DNA from 3 places in the Rhizobium sp. CRRU65 genome. Region 3 is predicted to be linked to each of the others. Evidence: riboswitches for the same ligand, from Rfam matches in the RefSeq annotation. Region 3 holds a riboswitch; each other region holds the start of a gene.
The links. A riboswitch is a leader RNA that binds a small molecule or an ion and turns the genes downstream of it on or off. The one in region 3 is predicted to bind FMN.
Positions count from the first base shown of each region.

Region 1: linked by a shared signal. The riboswitch ahead of ribB (3,4-dihydroxy-2-butanone-4-phosphate synthase) and the one ahead of ACM5SV_RS14485 (6,7-dimethyl-8-ribityllumazine synthase) in region 3 are both predicted to bind FMN.
Region 2: linked by a shared signal. The riboswitch ahead of ACM5SV_RS10810 (DMT family transporter) and the one ahead of ACM5SV_RS14485 (6,7-dimethyl-8-ribityllumazine synthase) in region 3 are both predicted to bind FMN.

Region 1 is NZ_JBLYZH010000014.1:106,980-110,246, reverse strand. Features, by position in the region: gene ACM5SV_RS25555 (SDR family oxidoreductase) at 1-103, shown strand, start outside; gene ACM5SV_RS25550 (glucose 1-dehydrogenase) at 380-1,162, shown strand; FMN riboswitch at 1,358-1,508, shown strand; gene ribB (3,4-dihydroxy-2-butanone-4-phosphate synthase) at 1,635-2,270, shown strand; gene ACM5SV_RS25540 (SDR family oxidoreductase) at 2,500-3,267, opposite strand.
Region 2 is NZ_JBLYZH010000004.1:370,314-373,580, forward strand. Features, by position in the region: gene lon (endopeptidase La) at 1-974, shown strand, start outside; gene hupB (DNA-binding protein HupB) at 1,181-1,456, shown strand; FMN riboswitch at 1,579-1,733, shown strand; gene ACM5SV_RS10810 (DMT family transporter) at 1,825-2,736, shown strand; gene ACM5SV_RS10815 (esterase-like activity of phytase family protein) at 2,810-3,267, shown strand, end outside.
Region 3 is NZ_JBLYZH010000006.1:131,591-134,857, forward strand. Features, by position in the region: gene ACM5SV_RS14470 (hypothetical protein) at 104-328, shown strand; gene ACM5SV_RS14475 (GCG_CRPN prefix-to-repeats domain-containing protein) at 444-749, opposite strand; gene ACM5SV_RS14480 (SRPBCC family protein) at 935-1,381, opposite strand; FMN riboswitch at 1,621-1,763, shown strand; gene ACM5SV_RS14485 (6,7-dimethyl-8-ribityllumazine synthase) at 1,842-2,276, shown strand; gene ACM5SV_RS14490 (SDR family oxidoreductase) at 2,344-3,114, opposite strand; gene ACM5SV_RS14495 (alpha/beta fold hydrolase) at 3,180-3,267, opposite strand, start outside.

The sequences.
Region 1 (3,267 bases), on a different contig from region 3:
GGTGGACGAGATGGTAGGCCCGGCGGTGTTTCTGCTGTCGAATGCAGCAAGTTTCGTGACCGGCGTCGATCTTCTCGTCGACGGCGGTTTCTGCTGCTGGTGATGAGAAAGCTCATTGCCGCTGCTGGAAAGTGACCGATCTCGCTTCCTCCCTGGCTGAGATCGAGGCGCTGAAGGGACCAACGGGCAAGACGGCGTGCGATATCGCCGTCTTGCCCGCCCTTCACGCTGATCGAACGGGTTGTCGAACGGACCGAGGGCTCGGATCGTCATCGGCGCTCTAGACTGCCTGAATTCGCGACAACCGTTTGATCTCCAATAATGATCGCATGGTAGGTCGCACCCAGATTTGCTGTTTATCGACGGACAAGGAAAGAGCATGAAACGCTTTGAGCAGAAGACTGTCGTCATTACCGGGGGTAGCCGCGGCATCGGAGCGGCGATCGCCAAACGCTTCGCGAAAGAAGGCGCCAATCTCGTCGTCTCGGCCAATGAGGACCTGGTCCACGGCGTCGCCGAACAGATCCGGGCCGAAGGCGGCAAGGCGATCTCCTTCATCGGCGATGTCACCGACAAGGCAAGCGTCACCGCCCTCTACGATGCCGCCGAGAAGGAATTCGGCTCGGTCGACGTTTCGATCCAGAATGCTGGCGTCATCACCATCGCCCGCGTCGAGGACCTGACCGAAAACGAGTGGGACAAGGTCATGGCCGTCAACACCAAGGGCGTCTTCCTCTGCGCCCAGGAGGCAATATCACGAATGCGCAAGCACAAGCGCGGCGGCCGCATCATCAACACCGCTTCCGGCCAGGCGCGCGACGGCTTCATCTACACCCCGCATTATGCCGCCTCGAAAATGGGGGTCGTCGGCATCACCCAGAGCCTGGCCAAGGAAGTCGCGACCGAGAAGATCACCGTCAACGCCTTCTGCCCCGGCATCATCGAGACCGACATGTGGGCCTATAACGACCAGGCCTGGGGCAAGCTGCTCGGCAACTACGCCCCCGGCGAGCTGATGAAGGAATGGGTCGAGGGCATCCCGATGAAACGGGCCGGCTCTGGGGAAGATGTCGCAGGCCTGGTGACCTTCCTCGCCAGCGATGACGCCGCCTATATCACCGGCCAGACGATCAATGTCGACGGCGGCCTGATCATGTCCTGATGCAGGCGCCCAAAATTGCGTAGCGGTTTTGGGACAACGACATGCATCGAACAAAGAGCAAACCACCAGCGAAGTGCGGAAGGCGACACGGTCGTCGCCTCCGTGTGAACAGTGTGTCCATCGGCGTCAGGGCAGCTTTGCATTTTTGCCTGGTCGAGTGACCTTGCCATCCGCCTGTTTTTGATCCTATCTTTGAAGTGTTCTCAGGGCGGGGTGTAATTCCCCACCGGCGGTATCAGGAGCAATCCTGGAGCCCGCGAGCGCTTCCGGCACCTCCTGTCGGAAGGTCAGCAGATCCGGTGAGATGCCGGAGCCGACGGTATAGTCCGGATGGAAGAGGACAACACGGGCAGTCGCACTCCATCCCGGAGTCGGCCGACGTTTGTTCGCCCAAGGGCAGAAGGCTCGCTCACGGACTGAGCCGAGCAGACCATGTCAGTCAGCTGACATAACCCTTGAAAGGCCAGACAGCATGACTATCGCAACAATCGAAGATGCCATATCAGCCATTGCCAGCGGCAAGATGGTCGTCGTCGTCGACGACCAGAACCGGGAAAATGAAGGTGATATCGTGGTCGCGGCCGATGCCGTCACCCCTGAGGCAATCGCCTTCATGATGACCCACGCCCGTGGACTCGTCTGCATCGCCATGGAAGGCGAGCGTCTCGATGCGCTCGATATTCCGCTCATGGTGCCCAACAACACGGAATCGCACAAAACCGCCTTCACGGTCTCGGTCGATTATCTCAAGGGCACGACGACCGGTATCTCGGCTGCCGACCGCGCCGCCACCGTCCGCGCCCTGGTCGACGATCGCGCAAAGCCCGCCGAATTCGCCCGCCCCGGCCATATCTTCCCGCTGCGCTCCAACCCCCGCGGCGTGCTCGGCCGCCCCGGCCACACCGAAGCCGCCGTCGATCTCGCCCGCCTCGCCGGACGGATCCCCGCCGGCGTCATCTGCGAAGTCGCCAACGACGACGGAACCATGTCCCGCCTGCCCGAACTCACGCTCTTCGCCGAACGCCACAACCTCCCCCTCGTCACCATCGAGGACCTGGTCGCCTATCTCGACCGCCAGGCGGCAAAAGACATACGCGAAGTCGCCTGATCTGCGCAAAGCGGCCAGCCCCGTCCTTCGAGGCCCCTGCGGGGCACCTCAGGATGAGGCTGGAGAGAGGTTGCGACCTGGTTCAACGGGAAGCGCAGCGGCATGGCACACGGACCAGCCCTCATCCTGAGGCACGCAGGCCGCAGGCCGCAGCCTCGAAGGACGAGGGCGGGTGGCTGGGTCCCAGACGCGCACGGCTGGTTGCCACAGCACACCCTATTTCCTGCCCCTATGTTCGGCTGATCGAAACCCCACCATCTGCCAGCATCGCCGTGCCGGTCACGAAGCTCGACATGTCGGAGGCGAGGAAAAGCGCCGCATTGGCGATCTCTTCGGGTTGCGCCATGCGTTTCAGCGCATGCAGCCCCTCCACGAAGGCGAGCACCTCCGGCGTGGCATCAGGCGCGTTGGTGATGCTGGCGGGTGTGTCGGTGCCGCCGGGAAGCAGTGCGTTGACGCGGATCTTCTGCGCTCCGAGTTCAGCGGCGAGCACCTGCACGAAGCCGATCAGCCCCGCCTTGCTCGCCGCATAGGCGGCCATGCCAGGCATGCCGACGGTGTGGCCGACGAAAGTCGAGGTGAAGATCAGCGATCCGCCGCCTTTTGCCATCGCCGCCGACTGGTGTTTGGCGCCGAGGAAGGCGGCGGTGAGATTGGTCTCGATCGTCTCGCGCCAGCCCTCCAGCGACAGCCCGGCGACCGGCCCCATCTCACCGAGGATGCCGGCATTGTTGAAGGCGATGTCGAGCCCACCGAAGCGCGAGACCGCCGTTTCGACGAGCCTTGCCTGCAGCGCCTCATCCCTGACATCGCCTGATATGGCGACGGCCTGACCGCCCTCCGCCTCGATTTCCGCGATGACGGCACCGAGCGCGTCCTGTCGCCGGCCGGTGACCACGAGCTTGGCGCCTTGCCGCGCAAAGAGTTTCGCCGCCGCGAGGCCGATGCCGGAGCTTGCGCCGGTGATGATGGCGATCTTGTCTTTGAGAAGTGTCAT
Region 2 (3,267 bases), on a different contig from region 3:
CTCTGATGGACCGCATGGAGATCATCCGTATCGCCGGCTACACAGAGGATGAAAAGCGCGAAATCGCCAAGCGGCACCTGTTGCCGAAGGCCATCAAGGAACATGCGTTGCAGCCGGAAGAATTCTCGGTCAGTGACGACGCCCTGATGTCGATCAGCCAGCATTACACCCGCGAAGCCGGCGTCCGCAACTTCGAGCGCGAGCTGATGAAACTCGCCCGCAAGGCGGTCACCGAGATCATCAAGGGCAAGACGAAGGCCGTTCACGTGACGGCTGCCAACATCTCCGACTATCTGGGCGTCCCGCGCTTCCGCCATGGCGAAGCAGAGGGCGAGGATCAGGTTGGCGTCGTGACCGGTCTTGCCTGGACGGAAGTCGGCGGCGAGCTGCTGACCATCGAAGGTGTGATGATGCCGGGCAAGGGCCGCATGACGGTCACCGGCAATCTGAAGGAAGTCATGAAGGAATCGATCTCGGCAGCGGCCTCCTATGTCCGCTCGCGCGCTGTCGATTTCGGCATCGAGCCGCCGCGCTTCGACAAGAGCGACATCCACGTGCACGTGCCGGAAGGCGCAACCCCGAAGGATGGTCCCTCGGCTGGTGTCGCCATGGCAACCGCGATCGTCTCGATCATGACCGGCATCCCCGTGGACAGGCATGTGGCCATGACCGGTGAAATCACGCTTCGTGGCCGTGTGCTGCCGATCGGCGGTCTCAAGGAAAAGCTGCTCGCAGCGCTTCGCGGCGGCATCAAGAAGGTGCTGATTCCGGAGGAAAACGCCAAGGACCTGGCGGAGATTCCTGACAACGTGAAGAACAACATGGAGATCATCCCGGTATCCCGCATGGGCGAGGTGATCAAGCACGCGCTGATCCGGCGGCCGGAGCCAATCGAATGGGATGGCACGGTGGAAACGCCGGTCATCACATCGGTCGAAGGCCTCGATGAGACAGGCGCAACCATAGCGCATTGAGTGGCCTTTGCCACATTTATGCCCAATTGGCCCAAAACACGGAAAAAGGCTGGCGGAAACGCCAGCCTTTTTTGTGAAAACGTCATGTAGACGCTTGCTTTTCCTTGATTTGCAGGGCTTTTGGGTTTTCGGCGGGCCTGATGAAACCTATTCTGCGCCTAGCTTACTTTTGAGTCGTTTCATACCATTTAGAAAGGGGTGGAAACATGAACAAGAATGAACTCGTGTCCGCAGTAGCCGAAAAGGCAGGACTGACGAAGTCTGACGCGGCTTCCGCTGTTGACGCGGTTTTCGACGTTGTCCAGGCTGAACTCAAGAACAAGGGCGACATTCGCCTCGCGGGTTTCGGCAGCTTCACCGTTTCTCATCGTGCCGCATCGAAGGGCCGTAACCCGTCGACGGGCGCTGAAGTCGACATTCCGGCTCGCAACGTGCCGAAATTCACGCCCGGCAAGGGCCTGAAGGACGCCGTCAACGGCTGATCTGAGATTATCCGCCAGCCGGAAACGAGACCGGTTGTGTAGGATTTGAGAGGGGTTCGGCTTTGCCGGACCCCTTTTGTTTGGGCGGATCTTGCCGTCGCGGGGGCTTTGATCTACGACAGTTCTGTTCTCAGGGCGGGGTGAAACTCCCCACCGGCGGTAAGGGTTTCGGCCTGAGCCCGCGAGCGCCTTCTTTCGCGCCCATGCGGAGGAGGGGTCAGCAGATCCGGTGTGATTCCGGAGCCGACGGTTAAAGTCCGGATGGAAGAGAATGAGTGTCGGCCACGCGGAGGGCAGGGTTGCCCTGTGTCGCTTGGTCGTGGCTCATGCGTCCTGATTTATGTTGGTCCCTGTTTTGGATGAAAGACATGAATCAGACTTCTGTTGCCGTCGAGCCGTCCCGCGCCGTTGTCGGTGCCATCTGGATGGTCCTTGCCGGCATTGCCTTTTCGCTTCTCAACGTCGTCACCCAATGGCTGACGATGAAGCTTGCCTTTCCCTCGGCGTCCGCAGCCTTCTGGCAATATGGCTTCGCCTTCCTGTTTTCGCTGCCGTTCCTGAAGAGGCTCGGCCTTGCGGCGATGCGCACGCACTATCCTTGGCGTCACCTCGCGCGCGTCGCGCTTGCCGCGCTCGGCGTCGAGGCCTGGGTCGCCGGCCTTGCCACGGTGCCGATCTGGCAGGCGATCGCACTGGTGATGACCTCGCCCTTCTTCATCATTCTGGGCGCCCGGCTTTTCCTCGGGGAGCGCGTGGGCCCGGCCCGCTGGGCCGCGACGGCAGCGGGTTTCACCGGAGCGATGATCATTCTGCAGCCATGGTCTGATGGTTTTGGCTGGGCGGCTCTCTTGCCTGTGCTTTCGGCGCTGCTGTGGGGCGCCTCGTCGCTGATCACCAAGAGCCTGACAGGCATCGAACGGCCAGAGACGATCACCGTCTGGCTGCTCGTTCTGCTGACGCCGATAAATGGCGGGCTGGCGCTTGCGGCAGGCTTTGCAGTGCCGACGGGCGCAACCCTTGCCCTGTTCCTGCTGGCGGGGCTGCTGACCGCGGTAGCGCAGTATTTCCTGACGCTAGCCTATGCCGCAGCGGATGCCGCCTATGTCCAGCCGTTCGACGATCTGAAGCTGCCGTTGAACGTGCTGGCCGGTTGGCTGTTCTTCGGTTATGCGCCGGCGGGTTATCTCTGGCTGGGAGCGGCTCTCATCTTGTCTGCTTCGCTGTTCATCATGCGAAACGAGATGCGCCGGGAGCGCAAACCAGAGCCTGACATGATCTGACGCAAAATGCCGCATCTGTCATGCCTCTGTCATGCCGCTCGCGCAGAAAACTCATGTTTCGAATGTTCGACACATGGGGGATTTCATGACAATTTCATCGCGCAAGGCAGCGCTCGCTGCCGTGCTTCTCGCATCCGTCGCCTTTCCGGCCGCGGCCGAGCCGGTTTTCAACCGCATCGCTTCCTTCCCGGTCGCAGAGAACCTGCCTGTTGATAAGGACAAGCTTTCGGTGAGCTCCGCCGAGATCATCACCGCGACCGAAGACGGCAACACGCTGATCTATAGCGACAGCCCGCTCGGCGCGATCGGCTTTATCGACATTACCGATGCCAAGGCCCCGAAGGCCGGCGGCGCGCTGATGATGGACGGCGAGCCGACATCGGTCACCTGGAGCGCCGGCAAGGCACTGGTTGCCGTCAACACCTCCGAAAGCAAGGCCAAGCCCTCGGGCCGTCTCGCGATCGTCGACGTGGCGACCAAGAAGATCGAAAACACCTGCGATCTCGGTGGTCAGCCGGATTCGATCGCCCT
Region 3 (3,267 bases):
AAAAACCATGCGCCGCGGTGGAAAACAAAAAATAAACACTTTAAACTTGCGCAACTTTGATTCCATTATAGGGCCATTCGTCATCGTGTGATTGAGGGGTACGATGGGCACGATATTCTGGCCGAAAGATCCGCTGGATGGGAATGACATGACGCTGCTGATGTCGATCCTTCGGCGATGGTGCGAAAGGTATCAGGTCGAGCTGACGGCGGAGGAGAGCAGCCGCAAGGCGAAGGAACTCGTCGAATGGTTCGAATTCGGCGTCAAGGATCCCGTCGAACTCGAGGAGTTGATCGACGACAAGCACTGGCTCGTCAGCAGGATCTGACCCTCTCGGGCAAATCGCAAGAACGCTGGCTGTCAGCGTCAGCGACGCCGTTTCATGAGAAAAGGCCGGGCGAAAATCGCTCCGGCCTTCGTCCATTTGCATCTAAGCGAGACCCTTAGTCATCCCGCCAACGACGGTCGCGATCCCAACGCCGCTCATGGCGCCAGCGCGGCCCATCCCAATCGCGGTGACGCCGCTCCCAGCCCCAGCGGGGCGGACCACCGTAGAAAGCGACGGGCGGCGGGCGTCTCCAGCTTCGCCGGCATTCGCCCCAGCGCGTCAGATGCCAGCCGCGACCGCAGGCGTAGTCGACCTTTGTGACACTGCTCTGGACATTGATTGTCCCCATCGGCATTGCCTCCGCGGTACCGATCGAGAGGCTGCCGGCAAGCAAGGCAGCCGCGATAGAAAGTGCCTTCATCGTGAACTCCATTTTCAATCCAGCCGTCCGCAGATTAGGACCGCTAAATTGAACTGGAGATGAACTGCGCGTTCATGTTTGCGGTAGCAAAAGAAGCGCTTCCGCACGACCCGCTTGGGCGCTCGCCGACCGTTGTTGTCACAACCGCAAGCGCATCAGAGACGCCCCGCTGCCGGCAAATTTGTTCATGTCCGGCCGTAAAAAGCGTCGGGACCCGGATCCCGCCCGGCGGCGACTTCGGTCAGGCGCCCCAGGTAATGCGCCCAGCCTTCCGCATGGCCGGCGCATTGATCGGCGCTGGGCAGGCCGCTATGAGTGAGCCGCAACAGCGTTCCGCCCTCCTGTTCGATCAGGTCGATCTCGACCAGGCTCGACCCCGGCGGCACCACTTCGCTGCCGTCCCAGCCGAAGCTGTAGGCAAGGCGATGAACCGGCACCACCTCACGAAACGAGCCGCGCGCAAAGCGGGCGCCGGTGACGTTGACGAGATAGAGCCCGCCGGGCTGCGGCTCGACCTGCGCTTCCGTTCCCATCCAGCGCAGGATCTTCTCCGGATCGGTCATCAGCGCAAACACCGCGGCCGGCGGCGCCGCAATATGCGCCTCGCGGTGAACGACGAAAGATTCTGGCATCACTCTCTCCCATGGTTGTCACGGCCCCGCCCAGGCGGAGACAGCGCGTCCTGTCTTGTCGTGCTTCTGACGTGGATGTCCTCACGGAGAGCATGTAGGCGCAAGCTCCTCCTCCGCAAGAGGGATTGCCCGCCGCCATCGGCGAACGAGCGAAATCGCCGCTTGGGGAGCCTGATCCAGCTCCGGCCGCGAAAGCATATCGACCTATTGCCAGCCCGCCGCCTTCCCCCTATTGTCCGCGCCGTTCTCAGGGCGGGGTGCAAGTCCCTACCGGCGGTATGCAATTTCGATTGCGAGCCCGCGAGCGCCTTCTTAGGAAGGGTCAGCAGATCAGGTGAGATGCCTGAGCCGACGGTCATAGTCCGGATGAAAGAGAACGTGCGTTCCTGCCGCCCTTGCGGCTGTCGGGAACGTTCGTGATCGCCTTGGGTGATGTGTCTGTTCGCCAAAGGAGATTACCGTGACACCCACCCGCTACGCCTTCGTCAAAGCCAGTTGGCACGCCGACATCGTCGACCGCGCCCTTCATGGCTTCCATCAGCTTATTCCGCCCGAGCAGGTCGACGTGTTCGACGTCCCCGGCGCATTCGAGATGCCGCTGCTGTCACGCGATCTTGCGGCAACCGGACGTTACTGCGCGGTCATTGCCGCCGCCTTCGTCGTCGACGGCGGAATCTACCGCCACGAATTCGTCGCTCAGGCCGTCGTCGATGGGCTGATGCGCGCCGGCATGGATACGGGCGTGCCGGTACTGTCGGTCTCACTGACGCCGCATCAGTATCAAGAAACCGAGCACCACAAGCAGATCTACCGCGCGCACTTCGTCGAGAAAGGCCGCGAAGCAGCAAAAGCGGCTCTGACGATCGGCAAAACGCGCGCCGCTCTTGCCGCGTAGTCAGCGGTTCGACGAATAGAGGAACGCAGGAGATGAAGACGGCGGGGCACTCCCGCCGTCGACCGCATCAGATCGACTTCACCTCGCCGCCATCCATGCGTAGCGCCGAGCCGGTCATCCAGCGGGCACCCGGCGACACCAGGAAGGCCATCAGTTCGGCGATTTCCTCCGGCTCGCCGTAGCGGGCGATGCCCGCCTGCTCGGGGAAATGCGCGGTCACCTCCTCCACGCTCACACCGTGCAGCCGCGCCCAGTGCTCAAGATAGGAGCGGCGCCGGCCGGTCATGACGGGACCGGGCAGCACGCTGTTGACCTGCACGCCATCGGTGATGCCGCGATCGGAAAAGGCCTTGGCGAGTGCGACGATGGCAGCATTGATGGTACCGACCGCCGCATACGGCGCCTTCGGAAACACCGCCGAATTGCCCGACATCAAGACGACGGAGCCCTTCGCCTCTCTCAGCGCCGGCCATGCCGCAACCGTCAGGCGCCTCGCGCCGTGCAGCTTTAGCGCCAGCCCGTCTTCCCACTGCGCATCGGTCATCTCGAAAAGATCGATCTGCGGCACACCGCCGGCGATGTTGAGCAGCGCATCGATGCGGCCAAAGGCGCCAAGCGCCTGATCGACCACGGCCTGCGCCGCTTCCGGCTCGGCGAGGTCGGCGCCGATGACGAGGGCTTGCGCGCCGCCCGCCCTCACCGCCTGCGCGGTCTCCTCAAGATTGGCGCGGTTGCGCGCGACCAGCACCAGCGCGGAAAAATCGCGCGCGAGGCGCAGCACCGTCGCCTGGCCGATGCCCTGGCTGGCGCCGGTGATGATGGCAACTGTATCAGACATGTCGTCTCTCCTGTTGGCTTGGGCGACCGCCCGCCCCTTCCGGCGGGCAGCGCCTGGTTCTGCTCTCAGCGGGCCAGAAAATCGCGGATCGCAGCCGCGATCTCTGCGGCATGCGTTTCCAGCGCGAAGTGGCCGGTGTCGAGGAAGCGGACG